Regions from separate parts of the Micromonospora sp. NPDC000316 genome, predicted to be linked through region 2. Evidence: riboswitches for the same ligand, from Rfam matches in the RefSeq annotation. Region 2 holds a riboswitch; each other region holds the start of a gene.
What was found. A riboswitch is a leader RNA that binds a small molecule or an ion and turns the genes downstream of it on or off. The one in region 2 is predicted to bind cyclic di-AMP.
Positions count from the first base shown of each region.

Region 1: it holds a riboswitch for cyclic di-AMP, as region 2 does, so the genes downstream of both, ACFY2Q_RS25225 (transglycosylase family protein) here and ACFY2Q_RS02980 (NlpC/P60 family protein) in region 2, are expected to answer to the same signal.
Region 3: it holds a riboswitch for cyclic di-AMP, as region 2 does, so the genes downstream of both, ACFY2Q_RS00680 (coiled-coil domain-containing protein) here and ACFY2Q_RS02980 (NlpC/P60 family protein) in region 2, are expected to answer to the same signal.
Region 4: it holds a riboswitch for cyclic di-AMP, as region 2 does, so the genes downstream of both, ACFY2Q_RS09095 (coiled-coil domain-containing protein) here and ACFY2Q_RS02980 (NlpC/P60 family protein) in region 2, are expected to answer to the same signal.

Region 1 covers NZ_JBIAZG010000017.1:27,091-31,761, reverse strand. Annotated here, with positions in the region: gene ACFY2Q_RS25245 (helix-turn-helix transcriptional regulator) at 1-304, opposite strand, end outside; gene ACFY2Q_RS25240 (VOC family protein) at 399-836, shown strand; gene dinB (DNA polymerase IV) at 894-2,081, shown strand; gene ACFY2Q_RS25230 (hypothetical protein) at 2,207-2,557, shown strand; gene ACFY2Q_RS25225 (transglycosylase family protein) at 2,643-3,317, opposite strand; cyclic di-AMP (ydaO/yuaA leader) riboswitch at 3,317-3,489, opposite strand; gene htpG (molecular chaperone HtpG) at 3,709-4,671, opposite strand, start outside.
Region 2 covers NZ_JBIAZG010000001.1:626,265-630,935, reverse strand. Annotated here, with positions in the region: gene ACFY2Q_RS02990 (NlpC/P60 family protein) at 1-504, shown strand, start outside; gene ACFY2Q_RS02985 (N-acetylmuramoyl-L-alanine amidase) at 571-2,544, opposite strand; cyclic di-AMP (ydaO/yuaA leader) riboswitch at 2,779-2,915, shown strand; gene ACFY2Q_RS02980 (NlpC/P60 family protein) at 2,929-3,969, shown strand; gene dcd (dCTP deaminase) at 4,033-4,611, opposite strand.
Region 3 covers NZ_JBIAZG010000001.1:151,735-156,405, forward strand. Annotated here, with positions in the region: gene ACFY2Q_RS00670 (heavy metal translocating P-type ATPase) at 1-1,583, opposite strand, end outside; gene ACFY2Q_RS00675 (YibE/F family protein) at 1,896-3,260, shown strand; cyclic di-AMP (ydaO/yuaA leader) riboswitch at 3,427-3,557, shown strand; gene ACFY2Q_RS00680 (coiled-coil domain-containing protein) at 3,562-4,581, shown strand; gene ACFY2Q_RS00685 (carbonic anhydrase) at 4,664-4,671, opposite strand, start outside.
Region 4 covers NZ_JBIAZG010000003.1:185,210-189,880, forward strand. Annotated here, with positions in the region: gene ACFY2Q_RS09090 (SRPBCC family protein) at 183-650, shown strand; gene ACFY2Q_RS09095 (coiled-coil domain-containing protein) at 709-1,776, opposite strand; cyclic di-AMP (ydaO/yuaA leader) riboswitch at 1,782-1,913, opposite strand; gene ACFY2Q_RS09100 (cation diffusion facilitator family transporter) at 2,056-2,973, opposite strand; gene ACFY2Q_RS09105 (HelD family protein) at 3,079-4,671, opposite strand, start outside.

The sequences.
Region 1 (4,671 bases), on a different contig from region 2:
CCTCACCCGCCCCGGCCACCGTGCCGCCCGAGGCGAGCCGCAGGGAGACCGCCGTCGCTATCGCCTCCTCGTCGTCGAGGAGCAGCGGCGGCAGCCGGGTGCCCGCGCCGAGCTGATAACCGCCGCCGACACCGGGGGCCGCGTGCACGGGATAGCCGAGCGCCCGCAGTCGCTGCACGTCGCGGCGGACGCAGCGGTCGGTGACAAGCAGCTCGGTGGCGAGCTCGGTGGCCGTCCAGGACAGTCGTCGCTGTAGCAGGCCCAGCAACCGCAGGACCCGCTCGGTGGTCGCCTCGACGGTCACCCGCCGATCGTTGCACACATCGCGGAACGAGCCTGTCCGCGATCAGGGGAAGGCTGGGATCATGACCGACCAGACCAGGAGACAGGGAGCTGCCATGGCCCGCGACATCCAGATCACATTCGACTGCGCCGATCCGGCCGGGCTGGCGGCGTTCTGGGCCGAGACGCTCGGCCATCAGGTGCAGGGCCCGCCCGGCGACTTCGAGTCGTGGGAGCAGGCGCTGGACGCGATGGGTGTGCCACCGGAGGACCACAACTCCGCGTCGGCGGTGGTCGACCCGGACGGCTCGGGGCCGCGGCTGTTCTTCCAGCGGGTGCCGGAGCACAAGCAGGTGAAGAACCGCGTACACGTCGATGTGCGGGCCGCTCCCGGGCTTGCGGGTGACGAGCGGATGGAGGCCCTGGAGGCGGAGGCCGAACGACTCGTCGCGCACGGCGCCACCCGGCTCAGTCGTCACGAACCCGCTCCCCCGCTGGGTGCCGGCCACATCATCATGGCCGACCCGGAGGGCAACGAATTCTGCCTCGACTGACCGGGCGTTCGCCCAGCTCACTGCCATGACGGCCGGACGCCATGCGAACATGTGTACGTGTCGCCCGGGGCCAGCATCCTACACGCCGACCTGGACGCGTTCTACGCGTCGGTCGAGCAGCGTGACGACCCGCGCCTGCGCGGGCGGCCGGTGATCGTCGGCGGCGGCGTGGTGCTCGCGGCCAGCTACGAGGCGAAGGCGCGGGGCGTCCGCAGCGCGATGGGCGGGCAGCAGGCGCGTCGTCTGTGCCCGGACGCGATAGTGGTGCCGCCCCGGATGTCGGCGTACACGCGGGCCAGCCGGGCGGTGTTCGAGATCTTCCGGCAGACCACGCCGCTTGTCGAGGGGCTCTCCATCGACGAGGCGTTCCTCGATGTGGGCGGCTTGCGTCGGCTGGCCGGGGCGCCTGCCGACATCGCCGAGCGGCTGCGCCGGGAGGTCCGCGAGCAGGTCCACCTGCCGATCACGGTGGGCGTGGCCCGGACGAAGTTCCTGGCGAAGGTGGCCAGCGGGGTGGCGAAGCCGGATGGGCTGCTTGTCGTCGCGCCCGACGCCGAGTTGGCGTTCCTGCACCCGCTGCCTGTGGAACGGCTCTGGGGCGTCGGCCCGGTCACCGCCGCGAAGTTGCGGGAGCGGCGGATCCGTACCGTCGGGGAGGTGGCCCGCCTCGGCGAGGCGGCGCTTGTGTCCCTGCTCGGCGCGGGCGCGGGCCGGCACCTGCACGCCCTGGCCCACAACAGTGACCCGCGGGCGGTGCAGGTCGGCCGACGACGCGGCTCGATGGGCGCGCAGCACGCGCTCAGTCGCAGCCCGCACGCGCCCGCCGAGCTGGACGCCATCCTGGCGGGCCTGGTGGACCGGGTCACGCGGCGGATGCGGGCGGCTGGCCGGTCCGGGCGCACGGTGATGCTGCGGCTGCGCTTCGGCGACTACACCCGAGCCACCCGCTCACACACCCTGGGCAAGGCGACCGCGGACACCACGCCCCTGCTGGCCGCCGCGCGGGCACTGCTGCGGACGGCGCTGCCGGAGGTCGACAGGCGGGGCGTCACCCTTATCGGCGTGTCGGTGGGCAACCTCGACGACAACCCGGTCCAACCGGAGTTGCCGTTCGACGCCACCCCGGGAGCCGACCTCGACGCCGCGGTCGACGCGGTCCGTGACCGGTTCGGCTCGGCGGCGCTCACCCGCGCGGTGCTGCTCGGCCGGGACCCGGGCGTCGAGATGCCGCTGCTGCCAGATTGACCGGTCCGCGTGCTTTTTCACCCGCTCCAGCTGCGATCGGAGACACATCACAGCAGGTCGGCGGTTTAGCCAGCGGCTGACGGGTGACCCTTGGGGGGTACAGCCTGACAAGGGGGACCCACACGATGTCCGACGACACCAGCAACCGCCCGAGCCGTCGCACCGAACGCCCGCACGACGTGACCGACCCTCTGCTCTGGCAGTTGGCGGTGGATGTGCTGAGCGCCCACGAGCCGGACGACGAGGGGTTCTGCCGCAACCTCCAGTGCGCCGGGCAGTCCTGGCCCTGCGCGGCCCGCAACGGCGCCGAGCAGTCGCTGCGCCTGTCCCGCAGCAGCCACGACTCGGTCGAGGCACCCGTCGACGGCGGCGCGGACCGGCCCGAGGAGGCCGCGGTGCCCGCCCCCCGCTGGGGCTGGAACGCCGCCCCGGCAGCGTCGCACCGAGGGACGAAGGCGTCCGTCTCGGCGGCGTGACAGCCCGCACGGGCACCCGGGCTGACAGCACGACACACACGAACGCTCGGCCGGGTCACCGGCCGAGCGTTCGTGGTGCACTCCGTCAGAGGCTGAGCCGCTGGCCCGGGAAGATCAGGCCCGGGTCGGCGCCGACCAACTGCCGGTTGCGCTCGTACAGGGCCTGCCAGCCGCCGGCCTGCCGGTGGCTCTGCGCGATCTCCGACAGGGTGTCGCCCGGCTTCACCACGTACGTGTCGCCGCTGGCCGCCGGGGCGGTGCGCTCGTGGTTGCGGGTCGCCGGCTGCTCGCCGCGCGACGACCGCTGGGTGGGCTTGGTGGTCCTGTCGGACTTGGCCGTGGACTTCGTCGACTTCGAGGTGGACTTCGTCGACTTCGACGTGGAGCCGCTCGACGAGCCGCCCTTCTTGCCACAGGTCGGCCACGCGCCGATGCCCTGCCCCTTGAGCACCTTCTCGGCGACGGCGATCTGCTCGCCGCGGCTGGCCAGGTCGGCGCGGGAAGCGTACTTCTTGCCGCCGTAACCGGCCCAGGTGCTCTGCGAGAACTGCAGACCACCGTAGTAGCCGTTCCCGGTGTTGATCTTCCAGTTGCCACCGGACTCGCACTTGGCGATCGCGTCCCAGTTGACCGCGGCCTGCGCCGGGGCGGCCGGCCCGAAGAGCGCGACAGCGCCGGTGACCGCGCCGACGGCCAGGGTGCCGACGGCGAGGCGGCGGGTGGTGACCCGTCGATGACGGGGCGTGTAGACAGACGTCATGTGAGCTTCCTCCACGCCGGCGAGGTGAGCTGTCGGGTTCGGGCCGAGGAGCCCGGCCGCGCGGTGGCGGCTTCACCCCGAGGTGACGATGCACCGAGGAACGTGGGTCCCCCGCTCCTGCCCGGGTGACTGGGTTCCGACGACCGGGGGCAGGATTTGGCGTTGCCGGCCGTGGTGTCCGCGATGGCGAACCCGACCGACGTTAGGCACGGCCCGTGACGATCGCCTAACCGCAGTGACGTTCTTCACCGGGCCACGCTGAGCGGCGTACTCAGCGGTTGCGGGCGGTGTGGACCTGTGCAGTGACCACGATGGACCGGAACCGATCAGGCCGGCCGCCCCGGCCGGCGGCAACCCGACAACGCGGGCGACCGCCGGCCGAGGCAGCAGGTCACAGGGTACGGGCCAGCCGGTCGGCGAGCGTCCGGGTGAAGCGGGCCGGGTCGGCCAGGTCGCCGCCCTCGGCGAGCACCGCCAGGCCGTACAGCAGCTCGGCGGTTTCGGTGAGGGCTTCGGCGGAGTCGCCCTGCTCGTGGGCCTTGCGCAGTGCGGCGACCAGAGGATGACCGGGATTGATCTCCAGGATGCGCTTCGTCGCGGGAATCTCGTGCCCCATCGCCCGGTACATCTTCTCCAGGGTCGGCGTGAGGTCGTGCGCGTCACCCACCACGCAGGCAGGTGAGGTGGTGAGCCGGGACGACAAGCGGACCTCGCGGACGCTGTCGGCCAGGGTGGTGCCCAGCCAGTCCACGAGCGCCGCGAACTCCTGCCGCTGCTGCTCGCGCTCGGCCTCGGCCTGCTGCTTCTCCTCGTCGGTGTCCAGGTCGACCTCGCCCTTGGCGATCGAGCGCAGCGGCCGCCCGTCGTACGCGCCGACCCGCTCGACCCACACCTCGTCGACCTGGTCGGTGAGCAGCAGCACCTCATGGCCCTTGGCCCGGAACGCCTCCAGGTGCGGGGAGTTCTCGATTGTGGCCCGGGAGTCGCCCGTGGCGTACCAGATGTCGGTCTGGCCGTCCTTCATCCGGGAGACGTAGCCGGCCAGGTCGGTGGGCTCGGTCGCGTCGTGGGTGGAGGCCACCGACAGGATGTCCAGCAGGGTGTCCCTGTTGTCGGTGTCGTCGATCAGACCTTCCTTGACCACCGCGCCGAACTCGGTCCAGAACGTCCGGTAGCGCTCGGGGTGGTTGGCCTTGAGGTCCTTGACCGTGGCGAGGACCTTCTTGACCAGGCGGCGGCGGACGATCTGGATCTGCCGGTCCTGTTGGAGGATCTCCCGGGAGATGTTCAGCGACAGGTCGTGCGCATCGACAACGCCCTTGACGAAGCGCAGGTAGGTGGGGACCAGCGCCTC
Region 2 (4,671 bases):
CAGAAGCTGGACGGGCTGATCGCCACCCAGACCAAGCAGCAGAACGATCTGGCGGCGAAGAAGAAGCAGATCGACGCCGACATCAAGAAGCTCGAGGCGTCGCTGCCCAAGACCACTGTCAAGACCGCAGGCTGCCCGACCATCAACGGTGTGCTCAGCGACAAGGCCCGCACCGCCATCAAGACGGCCTGCGGAAAGATCGGCAAGCCGTACGTCTGGGGTGCCACCGGCCCGAACTCGTTCGACTGCTCCGGCCTGACCCAGTACGCCTACAAGGCGGCCGGGGTCAGCCTCACCCACCACACGGGCAACCAGTGGAACGAGGGCAAGGCCATCTCACGTGCCGACGCCCGCCCCGGTGACCTGGTGTTCTTCTTCAGCGACCTGCATCATGTCGGCCTGTATCTGGGCAACGACCAGATGGTGCACGCCCCACGCGCCGGTAAACCGGTGCAGGTGGCAAGCATCAACAACATGCCGGTCGCCGGGTTCCGCAGACCCTGATCCACATCACGCAACGACGACGGCCCCCGGTCACCGACCGGGGGCCGTCGCGGTTTCGTCAGTGGGTCAGCGGGGTGCGCCCACCGGGGACGGGAGCACCTGCACGTCGGCCAGGTCGACGTACATGATGCGGTGGCCGAACTGGATCTGCACGTACCTGTTGTCGCCGCGGATCACTGTCCAGTCGCCGGGCGAGGAGCCATCGACAGTGCTGGCCCGGTAGTACTCGCCGGGCAGCACCGCCCCGACGGCGTACCGCTGACCGGCGGCCAGGGTGTACTGCAACGGCGAGATGGCCTGGTAGGGCACGCCGGCCGGGTAGGCGGCCTGCTCCGGGTACGCCCGCCCGTACACCGGAATGGTGGCGCGGCCGGGCTTCGGGGTGACCACCACGCCGACGGTCCAGGTGGCGGTGGGCGCGGACTTCGGGTTGTGGAACCAGGCCCGCTGCCCGAGGTACCAGATGGCCGTCCAGTCGCCCTGCCGCCCGGCCAGCGCGTATGTCTGGCCTGCGGAGGCGCGGGCGCCGTGGTCCGACACCTCCATCGTGTTGGGGGTGCCGTCGGGGCGCAGCGCGATGTCGTTGACAAGCGGCGCGTCCGCGGCCGGCGCGGTGCGCAGCACCACCGACGACGAACCGCGCGACGGGCAGGGCACGCCGGGGGCGTCGCAGCCGATGAACGCCGGCCTGTTGGTGGCGTAGTCCGGGTCGATCCGGACCAGGCCGGTGGCCGGGGTGCCGGTGTCCAGCCGTGGCGCGTGCAGCAGGTCGAAGTAGTGCGTCCAGTCCCAGTACGGTCCCGGGTCCCAGTGCATCCCGCGCACTGTCGACGCGGTGGTGCCGGGCACGTTGTCGTGGCCGATGATGTGCTGGCGGTCAAGCGGGATGCCCAACCGCAGCGCGAGGTGCCGGACGAGCTTCGCGGACGTCCGGTACATCGCCTCGGTGTACCAGGTGCCCTGCGCGGCGAATCCCTCGTGTTCCAACCCGATCGACTTGGCGTTGACGTACCAGTTGCCGGCGTGCCAGGCGACGTCCTTGGTCTTGACGTGCTGGGCGATGTGCCCGTCCACCGAGCGCAGCGAGTAGTGCCAGCTCACGTACGTCGGGTCCTGGACGAGCTTCAGGGTGGTCGCCCAACTCGCCTCGGTGTCGTGGATGACTATGTATTCGATCTTCTGCCGCTTGGGCCGGTCGGAGAGGTCGTGGTTGCCGTAGTCCCCGTCGCCGAACGCCTCGTACGGCGCCGGGATCCACTCACAGGAGATGGTGCGGGGACATTCCAGCCCGTCCGGGCGGGCGAGCTTGCGCAGGCCCAGCCGGTCCAGCCAGCTGCGCTCCGGCCGTACCGTGCGGGCCGGCAGCGTGACCCGCTGGCCGTCGTCGGTCACCCGGGACTCGCCCGCGCCGATCGTGGTGAAGACCTCGTCGGCGAAGGCCGCCGCGGCGTCGGCGCTGTCCGCGCCTGCGTAGCGGGCCACCGCGCCGTACCAGGCGGCCGGGTCGGTGCCGGCGCCGACAGGCGCACCCAACTCCCGTTGGTACGCCGCCAGCAGCGCCGCTCCGCCCCGGATGTTCACGATGGCGTCGGTGCGTAGCGACTCCGGGGCCGCGCCGGTCAGCGCGGCGGCGGCGTCCACGGTCTGTAGGGCGGCGCTGGGCGGTGCGGGGTCCGCGGCTTGGCGGGGGGCCAGCGCGGTACGCGATTCGTCGCCGCGCGGGTCCTCGGTGCCGGCGTCGTGGTGGCCGCGTCCGGGCAGGGCGGCCACGTGCCGGGCGTCGGTCAGGTGCATCGGGCCGTAGCCGCCGCTGGTGCTCGGTGTGCCGGCGTTGCTGTCCCAGCGCGACTCCAGATAGGAGACGCCGAGCAGCACGTCGGTCGGTACGCCGTATTCGCTGGCGGCTGCGGCGTACTGCTGCTGACGGTCGGCTGTGGGTGCGGCGGCGGCCGGACTCGCGGACAGCGGCAGCGCGGTCGCGGCGACAATGGCGGTGACCAGCAGTGCGTGCCGGCCGGACGACAGGGTTGGATGGTGCATCGAACCCCCTAGATTGCGTGGGTAACTGTGAGGTCACCCTCCCGCCGGCCGGGAGCCCGCGTCAATACCTTTCCATATCTCGACAGGCTCAGAAGGAAACTTTCGCCCACGGTCCGTGACATCTCCGGACCGGTACGGAGTGTCACGGCCCCAGCGGTTGCGGATCGGTAACGGCCGTCTCTACTCTGGTCATTTGTCGGCCCGGTGGCAGGTCTGCCCGTCCCGGGCGGTAACGGACCGACACCGCCGAGTCGCTTCAACAGCGAGCCGGGGACCCAGGTTCCCCGGGGTGAATCCGCAGTTCCTGCGGTAGGGCGCCCACTTCCCGCCCGAACCCGTCAGCTAACCCGGTAGGCGGTCAGGAAGAAGGAGTACGGAACCCCGGTGGCACTCCATGCCCCGCGGCCGTCGTCCGGGCGGTCGGCGTCAGCCGACCCGACATCGACAGTGCCGCGTCCACGCTCGTCCCGCTTCGCCGCCGCCCTCGCCGCCCTCGTCGGCGTTGCCGTCGTCCTGACCGGCAGCGCCACGGCGGCCCACGCGGACCCGTCCGTCGCCGAGATCGAACGTCAGATCGACGCCGACTGGAACAAACTCGAACCGATCATCGAACGGCACAACGCCACACGTGCCGACCTGGCCGCCAAGCGCAAGCAGGCCGACGCCCTGGCCGCCCGGATCGCTCCGCTGGAGCGCCAGGTCGACGCCGCGATGGACAAGGTGAGCGCGCTTGCCGTCCGCGCGTACATGGGCGAGAACGTCTCCACAGTCAACGCCATGCTCGGCAGTCGGTCGCCAAGCGAGATGGTCGGCCAGTTGGAGATGCTCGACCGGTTCGCCCACAACCAGCAGCAGGACGTGCAGCAGGTGTCCGACCTGCGCGACGAGCTGGCCCGACAGAAGGCGCCGCTGGACGAGATGGTGGCCCAACTGACCCTTACCGAGGCTCAGTTGGCGGCGAAGAAGAAGCAGATCAACGCGGAGATCGATCGGCTACAGAAGCTGCGCCTCAAGGTGTACGGCAACGGCGGCGGCGGTCCACTGCGTCCGGCGCCCTGCCCGGCCAGCTACCCGGGCGGCGGCGCGGGCACGGCCGTCAAGTTCGCATGCGCCCAGATCGGCAAGCCCTACGTGTGGGGCGCCGAGGGCCCGAACTCGTACGACTGCTCCGGGCTGATGCTTGCCGCGTGGGCCAAGGCCGGGGTGTCCCTGCCGCACAACGCCGCCGCGCAGAGCCGGGTGACCAAGGATGTCAGCCGCGCCGACCTGCGCCCCGGTGACCTGGTCTTCTACTACAGCGACATCCACCACGTCGGCATGTACGTCGGCGACGGCTGGGTGGTGCACGCCTCCCAGGCCGGTCAGCCGGTCAAGATGAAGAAGGTCGACGACGGCCCGATCCACAGTTACGGCCGCCCAGGCTGAACCTCTGCTGGTCGAGGGCCCGTCGGGATCCGTCCCGGCGGGCCCTCGTCGTTCACCCGACCCTCAACGGGTCGGCCAGGCCCGCCAGTTCTGCCAGGAGCGGCTCGGCGTCGGCCCCCGCTGACCCTGGTAACGCGAGCCGTAGACCACCGAGCCGTACGGGTGGTCGGCCGGCGAGGAGAGCCGGAAGATGCAGAGCTGACCGATCTTCATACCCGGCCAGAGAGTGATCGGCAGGTTCGCCACGTTTGACAGCTCAAGCGTCACGTGACCGGAGAAGCCGGGGTCGATGAAGCCGGCGGTGGAGTGGGTGAGCAGGCCGAGCCGGCCCAGGCTGGACTTGCCCTCCAGGCGGCCGGCGAGCTGGTCGCCGAGCGAGATCACCTCCAGCGTCGAGGCGAGCACGAACTCGCCCGGGTGCAGCACGAACGGCTCGCCGTCCGGCACCTCGACCACCGAGGTCAGGTCGTCCTGCTGCATCGCCGGGTCGATGTGCGTGTAGAGGTGGTTGTTGAAGACGCGGAACAGCCTGTCGAGTCGCACGTCGATGCTGGACGGTTGGACCAGGGTGGGTTCGAATGGGTCCAGGCCCAGCGCACCGGCCTTGATCTCGGTGACCAGGTCGCGGTCGGAGAGCAGCATCGGACCACCATAGCGAGGCGGCCGGTGACCAGCGTGTCGAGGTCGCTCTTCGTACATTTG
Region 3 (4,671 bases), 470 kb from region 2:
TGGGCCGCGACCGCCTCGGCCACCGGACGGGCGTCACCCGTGATCATGGCGATCGTCCGTACGCCCTCGGCGCGCAGCTCGACGATGGCCCGCTGAGCCTCCGGACGCACCTCGTCGGTCAACGCGAACGCGCCGAGCACGGTCTCCGGCAGCCGCACCAGATGCAGCACCGCCGCGCCCCGCGCCGACCACCGCTCGGTCGCCTTCTCCAGCTCCGCCGGGAGCGACAGGCCCAGCTCCCGCAGCAGCGCCGGCCCGCCCACCGCGTACTCCGTACCGTCGACGGTGGCCTGCACACCACGGCCCGGCAGCGACCGGAACCCGGCAGCCGGGGCCGGGCCGGCACGCCCGGCCGCCGTCACGATCGCCCGGGCCAGCGGATGCTCGCTGTCCGACTCGACGCCCGCCGCGACCCGCAGCACCTCGTCCCGCTCGACGCCCGCCGCCACCACCACGTCGGTGACCACGTGCTCGCCCCGGGTGAGGGTGCCGGTCTTGTCGAAGAGCACCGCGTCGACGGTCCGCATCCGCTCCAACGCCAACCGGTCCTTGACCAGGATCCCGGACCGCGCCGCCAGCGCGGTCGAGAGCGCGACGACCAGAGGGATGGCCAGACCGAGCGCGTGCGGGCACGCGATCACCAAAACCGTCACCGCGCGGACCACCGCCTCGTCGGGCTGACCGAGCGCGGTCCAGACCAGCACGGTCAGCACAGCGGTGCCGGTGGCCACGTAGAACAGCGCGGCGGCGAACCGGTCGGCCAGCAGTTGCGCCCGGCCACCGGAGGCCTGCGCCTGCGCGACCATCCGCTGGATACCGGCGAGAGCGGTCTGCTCCCCGAGCGCCTCGACACGGACGCGGACAGCCGAGTCGGTGGCAACCGTGCCGGCCACCACCCGGTCGCCAGTCGACCGCGCCACCGGCCGGGACTCACCGGTGATCATCGATTCGTCCAGTTCGGCGTCACCCTCGACGATCCGGCCGTCCGCCGGCACCCGACCTCCCGGGCGGACCAGCACCACGTCGTCGATCCGCAGGTCGGTCACCGGCACCGCCTCGACCCGGCCGTCCGCGGCCACCCGCTCGGCCTCGTCCGGCAGCAGCGCGGCCAGCGCCGCGAGCGCGCCCCGCGCCTGCCCGATGGCCTTCATCTCCTGCCAGTGACCGAGCAGCATGATGGTGACCAGCGCGGCCAACTCCCACCAGAAGTCCAGGTCGAAGGCGCCCACGCTGGTGGCCAGCGAGGCGGTGTAGGCCACCGTGATCGCCATCGCGACAAGCAGCATCATGCCCGGCGCGCGGTCCCGCACCTCCCGGACCGCGCCGACCAGGAACGGCCAGCCACCCCACCAGAACACCACCGAGCCGAGCACCGGGCCCACCCAGGACCGGCCCGGGACATCCCCGCTCAGGCCCAACTGATCCGTCACGAGATGGCTGGTCAGGACCACCGGGATGGTGAGCACCAGGCAGACCCAGAAGCGGCGACGGAACATCGCCGGATCGTGCCCGGCGTGCTTGTCATGCCCCGCGTGCCCGGCGTCCCGCTGGCGGTCGGGGTCCTGCGGTGACGGAGCGGGCATGCCACAAACATGCCCCGCCGGAGGGCCGCCACGCGAGTGGTTCGCTAATCCGACACCCCGCCACGAACTGCAGCCCCATTGTGGGCTGGTTAGCATTTCGCAGGATGACCCTCCAACCGCCGCCGCGCACCCAGGCTGCGGCGCCACCACGTCGTGGCGCCCCGGCCGGTCGACGCCGTCGGGCGTTCACCGTCCGTGACCGAACGATCGTCAGCTGGCGATCCACCGCGCCTCTCGCAGCGTTTCCCTGTCAACGGTGAACCGACCGGTCCGCTGACACGTACCCCGCACCGGATCGTTGGGAGTCTCGCATTGGGTTCCGACCACAGCCGTTCCGCTCCGCCCGCCCCACCGCGGGTGCGACGGCTCCTCGTCGCGACGGTGGTGCCGCTCTTCGTGGCCACAGTCATCGCGGCGGTGGTGCTCTGGCCGCGCGACGGGTCACCGCAGGCCGGTGGCGAAGCGGACGTGCCGCGATACCACGGCACGGTGACCCGGGTGATGACCGAGCCCTGCCCGCCGGCGGCGAACCCCGAGGGCCCGTCGGCCGTCGACGGGCCGTGCGGCACGGTGGACGTACGGGTCGAGGACGGGCCGAGCGCCGGGCAGCAGGTCCAGACCTCGATCCCCGCCGGGCCCGGAGCACCCCGGGTCGCAGTGGGCGACGACGTCATAATGGTCGAACTGACCGATCCGACCGATCCCGCCGCCACCAGTTGGAACATCGCCGAGCACCAACGGGGTACGCCGCTGCTGTGGCTGGCAGTGGTCTTCGCCGCCGCGATCGTCGCGTTCGGCCGGTGGCGGGGCCTCGCCGCGCTCGCAGGGCTGGCGGCCAGCTTCGCCATCCTGCTCACCTTCGTGCTGCCGGGCATCGCGGCCGGCAGGTCACCGCTGCTGGTGGCGGTGGTCGGTGCGGCGCTGATCATGTTCGTGGTGCTCTACCTGACGCACGGGGTCACCGCGCAGACCTCGGTAGCGGTGCTCGGCACCCTGGGCAGCCTGGTCCTCACCGGCGTACTCGCCACAATCGCCACGGCCGCGACCCACCTCACCGGCTTCGGCAGCGAGGAGGCGACGACGCTGTCGATGTTCCAGGGCGACGTGGATCTGCACGGCCTGCTGCTCGCCGGGATCATCATCGGCTCGCTCGGGGTGCTCGACGACGTGACGGTCACCCAGGCGGCCACCGTCACCGAGTTGGCGAACGCCAACCCGGGGCTGACCCGGTTGCAGCTCTACCGGGCGGCCACCCGGGTCGGCCGCGCCCACATCGCCTCCACGGTCAACACAATCGTCCTGGCGTACGCGGGCGCATCACTACCGCTGCTGCTCCTGCTCACCGCCGACTCGCGGCCGATCGCGCAGATCCTCACAAGTGAATTCCTCGCGCAGGAGATCGTCCGCAGCGCGGTCGCCACACTCGGCCTGATCGCCGCCGTGCCGCTGACCACCGGGCTGGCCGCAGTGGTGACGGCGGCCGGGCGCCCGGATGCCACTCCGTCGGCAGACGCTCCCGCCCCGCGACCCCGTCCGGACCGGACGGAGGCACTGGCGGCTCTCGGCTCACCGCGAACGGCTCGACCCGACGAGTCGGACCCGACGCGGACCCCACCCCCACCCACCGCCACCGATCCGTGGCCGCATTCGAACAGGAGCACAGATACGGCATGGTGACACTCCTCAGCGTGACCGGGTCGGGCAGTCGCCCTGAAGGCCACGTCACTTGTCACTCAACGCCATGGCGAAATGACGCTTTTGGTCGGCATCCAGGCGTAGCTCACCCGGTCGACTCTCGGGTAACCTCGCTGCCGGTTACCGATGTAGGCGCGAAGCGGCGCCTGCGGTGCCACCGCCCAATCGCCAACCGGCGAGCCGGGGACCCAGGCACGTGGGGTGAATCCGCATCAGCGGTAGGGGCCGCTTCCGCCCCGAACCCGTCAGCTAACCCGGTCGGCGGTCGACGGAAGGGAACATTGTGACGGCACCCCTACGCCGCTGGTTGACACCCGTGGTGGCCGTGATCGCCGCACTGACCGTGCTTGCCGGGCCCCTCCCGGCCCACGCCGCCCCGACGACCCCCACACCGTCCGGGCACGAGGAGGACGGCGAGCCGAAGCTGCTCAACGACGTCATCGAGCAGGCCAACCGCGACTACTCCGCGGCCAAGTCCAAGTTGGACAAGTCCAAGAAGCGGCAGCTTGAGCTGGCGATAGAGGTCGACCGGGCCAGGGCCGATCTGGAGGCGCTGGCCCCGCAGGTCGGGCAGATCGCCGCCCAGTCGTACCGAACCGGCCGGATCGGCGCGATCGCGATGCTGCTGGAGAGCGACGCTCCCGACTCGTTCGTCCAGCGCGCCGCGACGCTCGACGAGATGAACATGGTCAACGAGAAGAAGCTCGCCGAGGTCAACACGGTCAAGGCCCGCGCCGAGCAGGCCAAGCTGGCCCTCGACACGGAGGTCCGCGAGCAGCAGAAGCAGACCGCCCTGATGGCGAAGCGCAAGAGCGAGGCGGACAAGGCGCTCTCCCTCGTCGGCGGGAAGGGCTTCACCGGCGGCCTGGTGGATGCCACCTCGCCGGTCGCCCGGATCGGCCCGGGTCGCACCGCCGACGGTGACTGGAAGCCGCAGTCGTGCAGCGAGGACGACCCCACCACCTCCGGCTGCGTCACGCCACGCACCCTGCACGCGTACAAGGAGGTCAAGCGGGCCGGCTTCAACCGGTTTGTCGGCTGCTACCGCTCCGGCGGGCCGTGGGAGCACCCGAAGGGCCGCGCCTGCGACTGGTCGCTGCAGAAGAGCGGATTCAGCCCCTGGCACAACGACGACACCCGCACGTACGGCAACAACGTCGCCGCGTTCCTCATCCGCAACGCCGACCGACTCGGCATCTACTACGTGATCTGGAACCGACAGATCTGGTTCCCGGCGACCGGATGGAAGTCGTACAGCGGGCCGTCGAACCACACCGACCACGTCCACATGTCGCTGCTCTGACCACACGTACCGCAGAAAGGGCCGCCCCGCGTCGCGCGGGGCGGCCCTTTCTCGCAGTTGGCGGGGTACGCCCCGCGTCGTGTCAGGCGG
Region 4 (4,671 bases), on a different contig from region 2:
TGCCCGCTCACCGAGCATCGCCGTTCATGTCTCCGCCCTCCGTCACGACCGGTGATATCCCCACAGCCGACGGTAGTGATAACGCACCGCGAATGCCTGGGCAACGGCCGGCGTCCGTCCGGGCGTTGCCAGCCTGACCGGGGTACGGGACGATCGTGCGACAATCGACGGCAGGAGCCGGTGTGTTCAGCAGCGATACGTTCAGCTACACCGTCCAGGCCCGTTGCTCGCTCGCCGACGCGGCGGCCTTGCTGAGCGACCTGACCCGCCAGGGCGAGCTGCATCCGCTGATCATCCGGGTTCGCCGGGTCCCGCCCCGGCACGGTGCCCGGGCCAGCTACACGATCAACGACCGGCTGGCTGCCGGCCCGCTGCGCTTCCGAACCACCTACCAGGCGGACGTGCTGGTCAGCGAGGACGACGAGATCGTCACAGTGGCCCGCCAGTGGCCGGCGACAACGGTGCGCAACCACACCCGGCTACGCACCGAGCCGGACGGCCTGGTGCGGATCGACGTGGAGATCACCCTGCGGGCGCCGGCACCCCTGTTCCGGTACGCGTTCCGTCAGGCCCGAGCCGCCCACCTGGCCCTGGCCGCCCGACTCGGCGCGGCCCTCGACCGCACCGGCGACCCCCCGACCCCCGCCTGACACACACCGGCCGGCGCCCACGTGAGCGGGGCGCCGGCCGGGCAGGGGTCAGGTCGGGTCAGTAGACGGACAGGTGCACGTGGTTGGTGTGGTCGCTGGACGGGTCGCCGCCCGCTCCGCTGTAGGACTTCCACCCACTGCTGGGTAGCCAGATCTGCCTGTACCAGATCACGTACAGCACGGCGAGCCGGTCGGCGTTGCGGATGAAGTACGCGGCCAGGTTGTTGCCGTACGTCTTGTCGCCGCCTGTGGCGTCACCGCCGAAGCCGCCCTTCTGCGCGGCGAAGTCGCAGGCGCGGCCCTTGGGGTGCTCACCTGAGCCGCCGGAGCGGTGGCAGGAGACGTACCTGGTGAAGCCTGCGGCCTTGGCCTGGTTGAGGGCGTGCAGGGTGCGTGGGGTGATGCAGCCGTTGGCCGGGGTGGGGTCGTTGATGCTGCACGACTCGGACGGCCAGGAGCCGTCGGAGTTGCGCGGCGCGGCCTTGGCGTTGGCGGTGGAGGTGCCCCGGTTGGAGTTGGTGTCGGCGGCGGTGGATTGCGACCTGGTGGTTGCCACGGTGAGGGCCCGCTCGGCCTGCTCCTTGCGCTTGGCCATCACCTCGACCTGCTTGCGCTGTTCGCGGATCTCGCCGTCGAGGGCGATGCGGGTGCGGTTGGCCTCGTCCTTGGTGGCGTGGAGGTCGCGCAGTGCGCGGTCCTCGTTTGCGGCGACGACGTCCAGCGAGGCGGCCCGGTCCATGAAGCCTTCGGGGGTGTTGGTGCTGAGCAGCGCCGAGACGGTGCTGAGTCGCCCGGTGCGGTACGCGACGCCGGCGATCTCACCGACCTTGCCGTTGCGCTCGCTCATCTCGGCTTCGGTGGCCTTCAGCTTGGCGGCGAGTTGCTGCTGCCGCTGAATGGAGGTGTCCAGGAGGCGCTTCGCGTCGAGGTAGCCCTTGCTTGCCGCGTCCAGTTGGGCCCGCAGGGCCGGGGTGCCACCCTCTTCGTCGTCGCTTGGTGCCGCGGCGGCGCGCTGGGCGCCTGGGGGAGCGGCCGAGGCTGCGCCGGCCGGGATCGCGACGCCGAGGGTGAACATCATGACGATGAGCGCCGCCAGTCGGGCGGCGGGGGGTCGTGCTGGTGCCACTGTGCGTGTCCTTCCGTCAGCCGCCGACCGGGTTAGCTGACGGGTTCGGGACGGAAGATCCCTACCGCTGACGCGGATGCACCCCAGGAACATGGTTCCCCGGTTCGCCCTCTCGGGTGATTAGGCGGCGGCCCCCACCGGCGCCGGGAGGGCGCCGCCGGGTGGTGGCCGGGAGCCAGCCTACCGGTGCCGGTGGGGCTGATGCAGCAATTGTGACTGAGGGTGCCCACGCGGTCACCAAGGATTCCGACTAAAGGGACAAATAGGGGCAGAAGCCGGTCACCAGGCGACGGCGCCGCAGGCTCCGGGTGCCGCCCCGGGTTCGATCTGCAACGTGGCGTGCTCGATCCGGAAGTCCTCCTGCAGGGCGGTACGCGCCGCGCTGAGCACCGCGCCGACCTCCGCGTCCGGGGCCATGGTCAGGTGTGCGGAGGCCACCTCCATGCCCGAGGTGAGCGTCCAGACGTGCAGGTCGTGCACCTCGACGACGCCGGGCACGGCGGCCAGCCGGTCGTGCACGGCGGTGACCTGGAGGTGTTCCGGTGCGGCCTGCACCAGGATGCGGACCGCGGCACGGCCGAGCCGCCACGTGCGCGGCAGGATGAACACGCCGATGGCGACCGCGACCAGCGGGTCGGCCCACCACCAGTCGGTGACCGTGATGAGCAGTGCCGCGCCGATCACGCCGAGCGAACCGAGCAGGTCGCCGAGCACCTCCAGGTAGGCGCCCTGGAGGTTGATGCTCTCCCGGGCCCCGGTGCGGAGCAGGGCGAAGGCGACCACGTTCGCGAGCAGACCGAGCACGGCCACCGCGAGCATCGGGCCGGCAATCACCTCGTGCGGATCGCCGAATCGGCGGATCGCCTCGATCACCACGTAGATCGCCACGCCGGAGAGCAGGACGGCGTTGGCGAGGGCGGCGAGCACCTCGAGGCGGTAGAGCCCGAAGGTGCGTTGCGGGTCGCCGGTGGCCCGTTGGGTGGCGGTGATCGCGGCCAGCGCCATCCCGATGCCGAGCACGTCGGTGAACATGTGCCCGGCGTCGGAGAGCAGAGCCAGTGAGCCGGTGCGCAGGGCGGCCACCGCCTCGACCACCATCAAGGTGGCGAGCAGCCCGAATGCCGCCCAGAGTCGGCCCCGGTGCTGGTGCGCGGCATTGGCGACCGAGGCGTGGTGGTGGTCATGACCTGCGCCCACGACACCCACCCTCCGTCGTCGTCCGGGATCGGGTCAAATGTATGCTCACATCGCTATGTATGCAACTGTGCGCCAGCGTCGACTCCGGGCCGCGCCAAATCGAATTCAGCCGGTCGGGTCGATGGTGGTGAGCCGCTGGGTGGCACGGGACAACGCGACGTAGAGCGTGCGGACGCCCGCCCCCGGATCCGCCCGTATCTCGCTCGGCGCCACAAGCACCACGCCGTCGTACTCCATGCCCTTGGCCTCCAGGCTGGTCACCACCTGCAACCGCGACCCGCCGAGCGTGCCGAGCCAACCGGCGACCTCGTCCCGGCGGGGGACCGGCGTGATCACCCCGACCGTGCCGTCCACCTCGGCCAACAGTCCGGTGGCCGCCTCCACTGTCGCGGCCTCCAGGTCGGCCGCCGGCACCACCAACTCCACCGGGTCGACCCCCGTGGAGCGGACCGCCCTCGGCAGCGGCAGGTCCGGATAGAGCCGGCGGATCTCGGCCGCCGCCACCGCGAAGATCTCCGCCGAGTTGCGGTAGTTGGTGGTAAGCGTGAAGTCGTGCCGCTTGCGGCGGCCCAACGCCTGGTCGCGGGCCCGGGCCAGCTCCTCCGGGTTGCCGGTCCACGCGGTCTGCGCCGGGTCGCCCACGACTGTCCACGAGGCGAGCCGGCCGCGCCGGCCGACCATGCGCCACTGCATAGGCGAGACGTCCTGCGCCTCGTCCACCACCACGTGCGCGTAGTCCCGGTAGTCCGCCGGCCGTTCCCGCGCCGCCGCGCGGGCCGCCCGCTGGCGTTCGCCGAGGGTGCTCAGCTCCCGGACCCCGCCGGCGAGTTGGAACGGGTCGCGCTTGGCTCGCGCCGGCTGCGCCGGCTTGCCCAGCAGCGATTCCAACTCGTCAAGCAGCGCGATGTCGGCGATGGTGAGGCCGTCGGTGTCGAGACTCTGGTACGCCGCCTCCAGCAGCCGGATCTCCGCGCCGGACAGGATCCCGCCCGCGTACCGGCGCAGCCGGTCCGGATGGGCCAGCCAGCCCAGCACGTGCCGGGGGTGCAGCCGGGGCCACCACGCCTTGAGGAACTCGCGGAACTCCGCCCGCTCGGCGACCTCGCTCTCGAAGGCCCGCTGCTCCGGCAGCCGGCCGGTGCCGGTGTTCAGACGACGGGCCTGCGCCCAGAGCGCCGCGAAGATCCCGTCGAAGCCCGCCCGGCGGGCCTCGTTGCGGCGGGCGCCCCGCTGTAGCGCGCGGTCCCGGATCGCGTCCAACTCGGCGCGGTCCAGCCGCAGCAACCCGCCCCCGTAGAGCAGCCGCAGCTCACCCGGCCCACCCGGTACCGCGTCCCGGGCGGCCCGCTCCAGCACCTGGCGCATCCGCAGCGAGCCCTTCACCGCCGCCACCTCCGGCGGATCGGTGCGGGTGGCGGTCATCCCCGGGAAGAGCGTGCCCAGCGAGTGCAGGGTCGCAGTGTCCTCACCGAGCGACGGCAGCACCGAGGCGATGTACTCGACGAAGACTGTGGACGGCCCGACCACGAGGATGCCGCCGCCGGCGTAGCGGCTGCGGTCGGAGTACAGCAGGAAGGCCGCCCGGTGCAGGGCGACGGCGGTCTTGCCGGTGCCCGGGCCGCCGGCGACGATCGTCACCCCGGAACCGGGCGACCGGATCGCCTCGTCCTGTTCCCGTTGGATCGTCGCCACGATGTC